2 regions of the Streptomyces sp. NPDC029836 genome follow, and region 1 is predicted to be linked to the other one. Evidence: riboswitches for the same ligand, from Rfam matches in the RefSeq annotation. Region 1 holds a riboswitch; the other holds the start of a gene.
The links. A riboswitch is a leader RNA that binds a small molecule or an ion and turns the genes downstream of it on or off. The one in region 1 is predicted to bind ZMP and ZTP.

Region 1 (5,893 bases):
TTCTCCACGGCGTCGAAACGGATCTCCGCCTCGGTGTCCGTGACCGCGCTCTTGATCTTCTTCTCGGTGACCTTGGGCTCGTCGAGGAGGTTGACGAGGCCCTTGGGGGACGACGCCGACTTCGACATCTTGATCGCCGGGTCCTGGAGGTCGTAGATCTTCGCGACCTCCTTGACGATGTGCGCGGCGGGCAGCGTGAAGGTCGGGCCGAAGCGGGTGTTGAAGCGCTCGGCCAGGTCGCGGGTCAGCTCGATGTGCTGGCGCTGGTCCTCGCCGACCGGGACGGCGTTCGCCTGGTAGAGCAGGATGTCGGCGACCTGGAGGATCGGGTACGTGAACAGGCCGACGGTCGCGTTGTTGACGCCGCCCTTGGCGGACTTGTCCTTGAACTGCGTCATCCGGCTCGCCTCGCCGAACCCGGTGATGCAGTTCATGACCCAGCCGAGCTGGGCGTGCTCGGGCACGTGGCTCTGGACGAAGAGCGTGCAGCGCTCGGGGTCCAGGCCGGCCGCGAGGAGCTGGGCGGCGGAGAGGCGGGTGTTCGCGCGGAGGTCCTTCGGATCCTGCGGCATGGTGATCGCGTGGAGGTCGACCACCATGTAGAAGGCGTCGTGCGTCTCCTGCAGGGCGACGTACTGACGGATGGCTCCGAGGTAGTTCCCGAGGTGGAACGAACCGGAGGTGGGCTGGATACCGGAGAGCGCGCGAGGACGATCAGAAGCCATGGCCACATTCTCTCAGGTGCGGGGGCGCGCTCCGGCCCGGCGCCGGCCGGAACCGGTGCGCCGCGACGACGGCCCGTGCGCCGCGGCCCCGACGTGCGGCGGGACCCGGCCGCGTACCGGGCGGTAGCGGGGCGGCCGGATACCGCCCCGGCCGAGCGACCGCTTTGCGCCGCCGGCCGGGGGTCCGCCGTACCGGCCGAGCGACCGCTTCGGACCCCCGGCCGCCCCGTTCCCCGGGCGGGGAACGGGGCGGCCGGCCGGGCCGGCCGGGCCGGCGGACCGCCGGATCGTCAGGCGAGCGGCAGGCCGGGCGCCGGGAAGGCCGCCATCAGGTCCGTGACCTCCGCGCGGATCGCGGCCAGGGCCGCCTCGTCCCCCTTCGCGGCGGCGTCGACCGACCGGGAGATCCAGTCCGCGACCAGCGGCATGTGCTCCGTCGTCAGGCCGCGCGAGGTGAGCGACGGGGTGCCGATGCGGATGCCGGACGGGTCGAACGGCTTGCGCGTGTCGAACGGGACGGTGTTGTAGTTGACCACGATGCCCGCCCGGTCCAGCGCCTTCGCGGCGACCTTGCCGGGGACCTCGCGCGAGGTCAGGTCCATCAGGATCAGGTGGTTGTCCGTACCGCCGGACACCAGGTCGAAGCCCCGGCCCGACAGTTCGGCGGCCAGCGCCTTCGCGTTGGCCACCACCGCGTGGGCGTACGCGGTGAACGACGGCTGGGCGGCCTCGTGCAGGGCCACCGCGATGCCGGCGGTCGTCTGGTTGTGCGGACCGCCCTGCAGACCGGGGAAGACCGCCTTGTCGATGGCCTTGGCGTGCTGCTCGCGGCACATCAGCATCGCGCCGCGCGGACCGCGCAGGGTCTTGTGGGTGGTCGTCGAGATCACGTCGACGTGCGCCGCCGGGGACGGGTGCGCACCGCCCGCGATCAGACCGGCGATGTGGGCGACGTCCGCGACGAGGACGGCGCCCGCCTCCTCGGCGATCGAGGCGAAGGCCGCGAAGTCGATCGTGCGCGGCAGGGCCGTACCGCCACAGAAGATGATCTTCGGGCGTTCGGCGAGGGCCAGCTCGCGCACCGCGTCGTAGTCGATCCGACCGGTCCGCTCGGAGACGCCGTACTGCACGCCACGGAACCAGGAGCCCGTCGCCGAGACGCCCCAGCCGTGGGTGAGGTGCCCGCCCATCGGCAGGGCCATGCCCATGACCGTGTCGCCGGGCTTCGCGAACGCCAGGTAGACGGCCAGGTTCGCCGGGGAGCCCGAGTACGGCTGCACGTTGGCGTGGTCCACGCCGAACAGGCCCTTCGCCCGCTCGACGGCCAGGGCCTCGACGCGGTCGATGTTCTGCTGGCCCTCGTAGTAGCGGCGGCCCGGGTAGCCCTCGCTGTACTTGTTCTGGAGCACCGTGCCGGAGGCTTCGAGCACGGCGGCGGACACGTAGTTCTCACTGGGGATCAGGCGCAGGGTCTCGGCCTGGAGCGTTTCCTCCGCCGCGACGAAGGACGCCAGTTCGGGGTCGGTCGCGAAGAGGGCGGGGTGGCGGCGCGCGTTCATGGCGGCTCCTCCGGGGTCGATGTCGACAACTCGTCCCCGCGAGGCCCAGGCGAGCGGCCCTGTGTGCGGTCGTGCGCGCACGGCTCCCCCGGAGTCCGTTCTCCGTGCGCCAGTCGCCGTGCGTGGCGCCCACCCTAGCGGGCGCGCCACGAGAAAGGTTTCTCCGTCCGGTCCGCGAGCGAGGATGGACAGTGACGCCACCCTCGTCACAGGACCTGACCGACGATCGGAGACCCCGTGTCGACCACTGCTGATGCCATCCGCGCCGCCGACGCGCACAGCGCGCACAATTACCACCCCCTGCCCCTCGTCGTCGCGTCGGCGGAGGGCGCCTGGATGACCGACGTGGAGGGCCGCAGGTACCTCGACATGCTCGCCGGGTACTCGGCGCTCAACTTCGGTCACGGCAACCGCCGGCTGATCGACGCCGCCCGCGCCCAACTGGAGCGGGTCACCCTGACCTCCCGCGCCTTCCACCACGACCGCTTCGCCGACTTCTGTACGGAGCTGGCGGCGCTGTGCGGCAAGGACATGGTGCTGCCGATGAACACCGGCGCCGAGGCCGTGGAGACGGCGGTGAAGACCGCCCGCAAGTGGGGCTACGAGGTCAAGGGCGTGCCGGACGGCCAGGCCAGGATCGTGGTCGCCGCCGACAACTTCCACGGCCGCACGACCACCATCGTGTCCTTCTCCACCGACCACGAGGCCCGCGACCACTTCGGCCCCTACACCCCCGGCTTCGACATCGTCCCGTACGGGGACCTCACGGCGCTGGCGAACGCCGTCACCGAGAACACCGTCGCCGTCCTGCTGGAGCCCGTCCAGGGCGAAGCGGGCGTCCTGGTCCCGCCTACCGGATACCTGCCGGGCGTACGGGAACTGACGCGCGAGCGGAACGTCCTGTTCATCGCGGACGAGATCCAGTCGGGCCTCGGTCGGACCGGGAGGACCTTCGCCTGCGACCACGAGGGGGTCGTCCCCGACGTGTACGTCCTGGGCAAGGCGCTCGGCGGCGGCGTCGTGCCGGTGTCGGCGGTGGTGGCCGACCGGGACGTCCTCGGGGTGTTCCGGCCCGGCGAGCACGGGTCCACCTTCGGCGGGAACCCGCTCGCCTGCGCGGTCGCCCTGGAGGTGGTCGCGATGCTGCGCTCGGGCGAGTACCAGCAACGCGCCGCCGAACTCGGCGACCACCTGCACCGGGAGCTGAACCTGCTGGTCGGCGCGGGCGCGGTGACCGCCGTGCGCGGGCGCGGGCTGTGGGCCGGCGTGGACATCGACCCGGCCCGCGGGACGGGCCGGGAGATCTCCGAGCGGCTGATGGAGCTGGGGGTCCTGGTGAAGGACACCCACGGCTCCACGATCCGCATCGCGCCGCCGCTGGTGATCTCCAAGGAGGACCTGGACTGGGGGCTGGACCAGCTCAGGTCCGTCCTCGCCGGCTGACCGGCCGGCCGGTCGGCGGGCCGGGCGCCCGCCGACCGGTCAGAGGATGACGTGGGGCAGGAAGCGGGCGTACTCGTCCGTGACCGGTCCCGCCGATTCCCGGATGCCGAGCCCCGCCGACTCCTCCTCGACGACCCACGCGCCGAGCACGACGCGGTTGCCGTCGAAGTCGGGCAGCGGCGCGAGCGCCTGGAAGACGTACGTCTCCCCCTCGGTCGGGACGAACGGCTCGCCCCGCCCGCCCGCCTCGTGCAGCGTGACGCCGGCGCCCTCGCGGCCCAGCAGCGGCTTGGCCACGTAGCCGGGACCGCCCGCGTCGGCGAGCTCGCGCGGGCCGTCGAGGTAGGCGGGGAGCAGGTTCGGGTGCTCGGGGAACAGCTCCCACAGGACGGCCAGGAGCGCCTTGTTGGCGAGCAGCATCTTCCACACCGGCTCGATCCAGGCGGTGGTCCCGGAGCCGCCGCCGTGGTCGTAGGTGCCGAGCACCTGCGGGCCGAACTCGTCGGTGGCCAGCCATTCCCACGGGTAGAGCTTGAAGCAGCCGCGAATGAAGCGGAGCTTCTCGTCCACGAAGCGGCCCGCCAGACCGTCCCAGCCGATCTGCTCCACCGACAGGGCGTGCGTGGTCAGTCCGGCCTGTTCGGCGGTCTCCTGGAGGTAGGCGACCGTCATCAGGTCCTCGCCCAGCTCGTCCGTCTCGGAGTGCGCGAAGTGCAGCGGGCCGGGCGGCAGCAGTTCGGCCTGTCGGCGCCAGGCGTCGACGAGCCGCTCGTGGAGGGAGTTCCACTGGTCGGCGCCGGGGAAGCGCTCCTCCATCCAGAACCACTGCGGGCTCGCCGCCTCCACCAGGGAGGTGGGGGTGTCCGCGTTGTACTCCAGCAGCTTGGCGGGGCTGCCGGTGCCGTCGTAGCGCAGGTCGAACCGGCCGTAGAGGGAGGGCTGCTCGGCGCGCCGCCGCCAGGACTCGGTGATGAGCGCGATCAGCTTCGGGTCGGTGAGCCCGAGGTCGGCGAAGCGGTTCCGCTCGACGATGTGCGCGGCCGCGGCCAGGCACATGGCGTGCAGTTCCTCGACGACCCCCTCCAGCGCCTCGACCTCCGGGAGCGTGAAGGAGTAGTACGCGCTCTCGTCCCAGTAGGGGCGCAGGGAGTCGTCCGGGAAGCGGGTGAGGGGGTAGATCAGGCCCTGCTCCTCGACGGTCTTCTGCCAGTCGGGGCGGGGTTCGATGGTGTGGCGTTCCACGGGCTCAGCCGCCGCTGGAGCCGGAGCTCTTGTGGCCGCCGATGCCGCCGCGGGTGACGGCCGACTTGTCGAAGCTGCCGCCGGTCACCTTGCCGGCGCTGACGTGGCCGCCGTAGTAGTACGCGCCGCTGCCGCCGCTCTTGCAGTCCTTGTTGTTCAGGTGGTTCAGCGTGGTGCGGGACGCGCAGCGCTTGTCGGGCTCGTCGTTGCTTCCGCAGGCCACGAGGGTGGCGGCGAGCAGGCCCATGCCGCCCAGGGCGACCGCTCCCGACCGCATCCGGCGCCGGGTGGTGTTGCTGGTGTCCATGTGAATTTCGCTCCCCCTGTGTGACGTGTACTGCCGACGGCTGTCCGACAGCGTAGAGCGGGGGCACGCGGGGATGGAATCCGGCCGCCGTCACACCCTTGTCACGGTCGTGACCTACAGTCGCTTCGTGCTGATTGGGATGATTTGCGCACTGGGTGCGGCGGTCTGCTTCGGTACGGCGTCGGTGCTCCAGGCGGTGGCGGCGCGGGCGACGGCGCCGGGGACGGGTTCCGGCGTGGACGCCGCGCTGTTCCTGCGGGCGGTCCGGCAGTGGCGCTATCTGGTCGGACTCGGGCTCGACGGGGCCGGCTTCGTGCTCCAGATCGTGGCCCTGCGGCACCTGCCGATCTACGCGGTGGGCGCGGCGATGGCGTCCAGCCTGGCGGTGACGGCGGTGGTGGCGGCGCGGCTGCTGCACGCGCGGCTGTCGGGGCGCGAGTGGGGCGCGGTGGCCGTGGTGTGCGCGGGGCTGCTGATGCTGGGTCTGGCCTCGGGTGCGGAGGGCTCGGGCACCGGGTCGACGGCGCTGAAGTTCGGACTGCTCGCGGCGGCGGCGCTGGTCCTGCTGGTGGGGGCGGCGGCGGGCCGACTGCCGGACGGGCCGCGGGCGCTGGTGC
Region 2 (5,893 bases), on a different contig from region 1:
GCAACGTGGCATGTTCGTTGCCGCGCACGGTCCGGCCGGACAGGTCACAGGTTTGCGAGGAGGTTCGCGAGGGGGGTCGGGGCCTGGCCCGCGGGGAGGGACTCCGTCAGGAGGCGGGCGTAGTGGATCTTGCGGCCCTTGCGCGTGCCGAGGAAGCGGCGCAGCAGCCGTCGCCGGGGGCGGCCTTGGTGGGCGGGTTGGTGCAGCAGGGTCCGCCAGGCGCGGATGTCGCCCTCGGCTTCGATGATCTCCTCGACGCGCGTCGTGCCGAGCGTGCGGATGAGTTCGTCCTCCAGGTCCGCGGCGCACACGAAGAAGGTCGCGTCCGGTGTGCCGGCCCGCTCCAAGCCGCGCTCGTAGAAGCCCTGCTCGTTCTCGTCGCACAGTCCGGTCAGGCTCAGGCCCAGTCCGGGGGGCCCGAGCAGGGCGGCGTACCGGGCGACGTTCATCGCCCCGCGCATCGACACGACGGACACCCCTTCGGCGGCGAGGTCACGGCCGTGTCGTTCGGCCAGGGCCTCGACGGCTTCGAGGTCGCTCGGCCCCTCCAGCAGTACCGCCGTCCGCAGCCCGAGCCCCGTGGCCAGATCAGCGGCCGGGCCGCCTGCCCCGCCGGCCGCCCAGCCGTCCACCGCTTCCCGGAATGCCCCCATGTCCACCATGCGGCGAGTCTGCCCCGCGACCGGCGTCGCGGCACGACATTTTCCGGCGGGCCCGGACCGCGCCGCCGACCGACCCTCCGTCCGACCGCTACGGCTGGTCGGGCGGCGCGAGGCGGTCTGTGTGGCCGGCGAAGGACAGGAACAGGGATCGGCGGCTGAGCAGCCAACGGCCGTCAACCCTGCGGAACGCGTCCTCATAGTGCCCCACCTGGGTGGGAATCCGCGGCGGCACGTAGCCGGCCCCGGTGTGCCCGTCGACGCGGTAGGTCGTGAAGTAGGTGGTCGCGTTCGCCGTGGTGGCAGAGGTGAGCGTGACCACGATGTTCGTGCACAGGCGGCGCGAGAGCCGGTCCGCGGGTCGGGAGCCGAAGTAGGCCCTGAGTGCTTCGTGTCCCTGGGACCTTCGACCGTCGAAGGGCCACTCCCAGACCCCGTCCTCGGTGAAGAGCTCGGCCACGTCGCCGGGGTGACCTAGATCGAGTTCACGGACGAACTCCAGGATCACGCGCTCACAGGCCCGCTCGGCGATCAGGCGGTACATGGGGTCGAGGTCTTCGGTGTCCATAGCCTCTTCCTAGCAGGACGGTGGGAACCGTCACCACTGTGTTCCGGCGTCACACCAAGCCGCCGAACGCCCTTGCGGCTCACGGACGTTGTCGGGGCATGTCGCCGCCTCGTCCGACCCCGACGGCCGTGCCCCGCGCGGGTTCGTCGCCCGGAGTGTGACGACGGGGCCGCCGACGTGGTGGTCGCCGGTCGGGATCCGGCAGGTCCACCGCGCATCGGTCATCGGCGACGGGCTGCCATCCTCGTGCGCCCGTCCGGGGCCGCTGTGCGGGCCGGCGCCTACGACGTCGCGCCGCGCGACCGGGGTCCCGGCGAACCGGCCGCCGCCGTCCGTCAGCCCCGGACGGCCGCCGAGCGGGTGTGCGAGGACGGCCCCCGACCGCCTCCGGGCCGAACCGGCCCGCCGCGCCGACGCCCAGGTCAGCCCCGGCCCGCCCCGGCCCGGCCCGAACGGAACGCCGCGCGCGACGGTCGGGTGCGGAGCGGACCCGTCCGGCCCGGGACGACCGGGGACGACCACGGAGGGCCTGGGACGCACCACGGACGGCCGGGCCCCCCGGGGGACGACCGGAGACGGCTCCGGACGGTCAGGAACGTCCGCGGGCCCCCGCGCCGCACCCCCGGCCGCGGCGAGCCGGACGCCGTCGCGCCGGGTCGGGTGGGGTGGGGTCAGAGTGCCGCGAGGTCCAGGCCGGCCTGGGCGGCCGCGGCCTGCACCGTCTGCTCCAGCAGGACGGCGATGGTCATCGGGCCGACGCCGCCGGGCACCGGGGTGATCAGGGAGGCACGGGCGGCGGCCGACTCGAAGTGGACGTCGCCGACGTTGCCGGCGTTGTAGCCGGCGTCCAGTACGACCGCGCCCGGCTTGATGTCCTCGCCGCGGATGAACTCGGCCTTGCCGACGGCGGCCACCAGCACGTCCGCCTGCCGCACGATCGAGGGCAGGTCGACGGTGCGGGAGTGGCAGTAGGTGACCGTGGCGTTGCGCTCCAGCAGCAGCATGCCGGCCGGCTTGCCGAGGATGGCGCTGCGGCCGACGACGACGGCGTGCTTGCCGGTGAGGTCCACGTCGTAGGCCTCCAGCAGGCGCATGATGCCGCCGGGGGTGCAGGAGACGAAGCCGGGCAGCCCGAAGCCCATGGCGGCGAAGGAGTGCATGGTGACCCCGTCGACGTCCTTGCCGGGGGCGATGGCCTCGAAGGCGGCGCGCTCGTCGATGTGGTCCGGGACGGGGTGCTGCAGCAGGATGCCGCTGATCCGCGGGTCCGCCGAGAGCTCGGTGAGGGCGGCGACCAGTTCCTCGGTGGTGGTCGCGGCCGGCAGTTCCACGTGGCGGGAGGTGATGCCGGCCTTGGCGCAACGGTTCTGCTTCATGCGTACGTAGGTGACGGAGGCCGGGTCCTCGCCGACGAGCACGGTGGCCAGGCAGGGGGCGGTGCCGGTGCGCTCGGTGATCTTCGCCGCGAGGGCGGCGGTCCGCTCCGAGATGCGGCGGGCGACGGCGGTGCCGTCCATCAGCTGGGCAGTGGCAGTCGTCATGGGGTCTCCTGAACGTCGCTGCGGATCGCGGTTCGCCCAGGCGCGCGGCAGTCGACGTACGGAGTACGCCGGGCCGCTCCCCGGTGGTGATCCACCCGAACGCCAGTCACGGCCCGCCGCCCACTGTAGTCGACTTATCCACTGGTTCCCCGGCACCGGAGCTGGGACGATCGAGACATGACGCGCACTTTCGACCATCTCGTCGCCGAGGCCGAATCCGTGTCCGTGGACGGCTGGGACTTCTCCTGGCTCGACGGGCGGGCGACCGAGCAGCGGCCCTCCTGGGGCTACCAGCGGCTCCTCGGCGAGCGGCTGGCCGGGGTGCGCTCCGCTCTGGACATCCAGACCGGGGGCGGTGAGGTGCTCGCCGGATCGGGCCCGCTGCCGCCGCTGATGGCGGCCACCGAATCGTGGCCGCCGAACATCGAGAAGGCGACCCGCCTGTTGCACCCCTTGGGCGCGGTGGTGGTCGCGGACGCCGACGAACCTCCGCTGCCCTTCGGCGACGGGGCCTTCGAGCTGGTCACCAGTCGACACCCGGTGACCATCTGGTGGGACGAGATCGCCCGGGTGTTGACGCCGGGTGGCGCCTACCTCTCCCAGCAGGTCGGCCCGGCGAGCGTCTTCGAGCTCGTCGAGTACTTCCTCGGCCCGCAGCCGGAACACGTCCGGCGCGGCCGGCACCCCGACGACGCGGTGAGCGACGCCACGAAGGCGGGCCTGGAAGTGCTCGATCTGCGTTCCGAACGACTGCGGACGGAGTTCCATGACATCGGAGCCGTGATCTACTTTCTACGGAAGGTGATCTGGATGGTGCCCGGCTTCACGGTCGGGCAGTACCGGGACCGGCTGCGCGAGCTCCACGAACGGATCGAACGCGAGGGCCCGTTCGTCGCGCATACCGCCCGTTTCCTCATCGAAGCCCGCAAAACGGACTGAGAGGAGGGCCTACGGAAAGGCGTTCGCGGAGCGGACGGATCTTCGCCGGATCGGTTGCGCGGCCACAGCGTGGCGCAGGTCACTCAATTCAGCGCGTAACGAATCGACTCGGGCATGCGATGAACCGACAGGTGTCCTCGCGCGGCCCCGGAATACAGACCCCCCTCGGGTCTGTTTCCCGAGTTCGCGCGATGATGTCCCGCTCACCCCTTATCTGTTCGCAACGAGAGGCTCCTTGTGTCGCTCAGCCCGTCCCGTACGTTCCCTCCGGAGATCGCCGAATCGGAGGCCCTCGTCGCGCTCGTCGAGCGCGGCCGCGAGCAGGGTCACATCAACGGTGACGACGTGCGCCAGGCCTTCGAGGCCGGACGCATCCCGGTGGACCAGTGGAAGCGGGTCCTGCGCAGCCTGAACCAGGTCCTGGACGAGGAGGGCGTCGCCCTCCACGTCAGCGCCGCCCCCGCCGCCAAGGCTCCCGCCAAGAAGCCCCGCAAGGCGGCCGCGGCCCCGGCCCGCACCGTGACCAAGAAGGCGGCCGCCGCGCCGCGCCCCATCGGCGCGCGCAAGACGGCGGTCCCGGCCACCGCGGCGGCGATATCCGCTTCGTCGACCGGCGCCGAGGAGGAGGTGGCGGCCGAGGCCGCCGCCGAGCCCAAGAAGCGCACGGTCAAGAAGACCGCCGCCAAGAAGGCGACGGCGACCAAGAAGACCGCCGCCGGCAAGAAGGGCGCGAAGGACTCCGACGAGGGCGAGACCCCCGCCGCCGTGGGCGAGGACTGGGCAGCCGAGGACCTCGCCGACGAGCCGGAGGAGGAGGCCCCCAAGATCGGCGGCACCCAGGGCTTCGTCCTGTCCGACGACGACGAGGACGACGCCCCGGCGCAGACGGTCATGGTGGCCGGTGCCACCGCCGACCCCGTCAAGGACTACCTGAAGCTGATCGGCAAGGTGCCGCTCCTCAACGCCGAGCAGGAGGTCGAGCTCGCCAAGCGCATCGAGGCGGGCCTGTTCTCCGAGTACAAGCTCGAAGAGGAGGAGGACCACAAGCCCGCGTTCAAGCGCGAGCTGGAGATCCTCGTCGAGGACGGCCGGCGTGCCAAGAACCACCTGCTGGAGGCCAACCTCCGTCTCGTGGTCTCGCTGGCCAAGCGCTACACCGGCCGCGGCATGCTCTTCCTGGACCTGATCCAGGAGGGCAACGTCGGTCTGATCCGCGCGGTGGAGAAGTTCGACTACACCAAGGGCTTCAAGTTCTCCACGTACGCGACCTGGTGGATCCGGCAGGCGATCACGCGTGCCATGGCCGACCAGTCGCGCACCATCCGCATCCCCGTGCACATGGTCGAGATCATCAACAAGCTCGCCCGCGTGCAGCGTCAGATGCTCCAGGACCTCGGCCGGGAGCCCACTCCGGAGGAGCTGGGCAAGGAACTCGACATGACCCCCGAGAAGGTCATCGAGGTCCAGAAGTACGGCCGTGAGCCGATTTCCCTGCACACCCCGCTGGGTGAGGAGGGCGACAGCGAGTTCGGTGACCTGATCGAGGACTCCGAGGCGGTCGTACCGGCCGACGCGGTGTCGTTCACCTTCCTCCAGGAGCAGCTCCAGTCGATCCTGGGGACGCTCTCCGAGCGCGAGGCGGGCGTGGTCTCCATGCGTTACGGCCTCAACGACGGCCAGCCGAAGACCCTCGACGAGATCGGTCGCGTGTACGGGGTCACCCGTGAGCGCATCCGTCAGATCGAGTCGAAGACCATGTCGAAGCTGCGCCACCCGTCGCGTTCGCAGGTGCTGCGCGACTACCTCGACTAGGACGTCGGGGAGCCCCGGGACGCCGGAACACCGGCCCCGGGGCGTGCACGGCACGACGAAACCCCGGGGATCCGGCGCGGGCCGCGCCGGATCCCCGGGGTTTCGTCGTGTCCGGCCCCGGTCAGGGAGTGGAGCCGGTCGCGCGGCGGCGGGCGGCCATCAGGGCGTGCACGAGGACGCCCGCGAAGAGGAACAGGACGCCCTGGTAGACGGCCGCGTAGCCGGAGCCCGCGACCAGCCACATGGAGAAGCCGAAGGCCAGGCAGGCCATGACGGCGTCGCGGACCAGGCGGCCCCGCGCGACCTCGTCGGCCCGCCCCGAGGCCAGGAAGTACAGCTGCGCGGCGGTGGAGAGCAGGTACGGGACGGTCGCG

Region 2: it holds a riboswitch for ZMP and ZTP, as region 1 does, so the genes downstream of both, ACZ4XJ_RS05400 (bifunctional 5,10-methylenetetrahydrofolate dehydrogenase/5,10-methenyltetrahydrofolate cyclohydrolase) here and ACZ4XJ_RS16555 (serine hydroxymethyltransferase) in region 1, are expected to answer to the same signal.

The regions. Positions count from the first base shown of each region.
Region 1 covers NZ_JBVHZI010000005.1:14,943-20,835, reverse strand. Annotated here, with positions in the region: gene trpS (tryptophan--tRNA ligase) at 1-725, opposite strand, end outside; gene ACZ4XJ_RS16555 (serine hydroxymethyltransferase) at 1,016-2,284, opposite strand; ZMP/ZTP riboswitch at 2,321-2,411, opposite strand; gene rocD (ornithine--oxo-acid transaminase) at 2,522-3,727, shown strand; gene ACZ4XJ_RS16545 (glutathionylspermidine synthase family protein) at 3,767-4,969, opposite strand; gene ACZ4XJ_RS16540 (hypothetical protein) at 4,974-5,276, opposite strand; gene ACZ4XJ_RS16535 (DMT family protein) at 5,416-5,893, shown strand, end outside.
Region 2 covers NZ_JBVHZI010000001.1:1,169,688-1,175,580, forward strand. Annotated here, with positions in the region: gene ACZ4XJ_RS05390 (TOPRIM nucleotidyl transferase/hydrolase domain-containing protein) at 45-662, opposite strand; gene ACZ4XJ_RS05395 (nuclear transport factor 2 family protein) at 751-1,227, opposite strand; gene ACZ4XJ_RS05400 (bifunctional 5,10-methylenetetrahydrofolate dehydrogenase/5,10-methenyltetrahydrofolate cyclohydrolase) at 1,899-2,768, opposite strand; ZMP/ZTP riboswitch at 2,796-2,888, opposite strand; gene ACZ4XJ_RS05405 (methyltransferase domain-containing protein) at 2,946-3,707, shown strand; gene ACZ4XJ_RS05410 (RNA polymerase sigma factor) at 3,945-5,519, shown strand; gene ACZ4XJ_RS05415 (amino acid permease) at 5,641-5,893, opposite strand, start outside.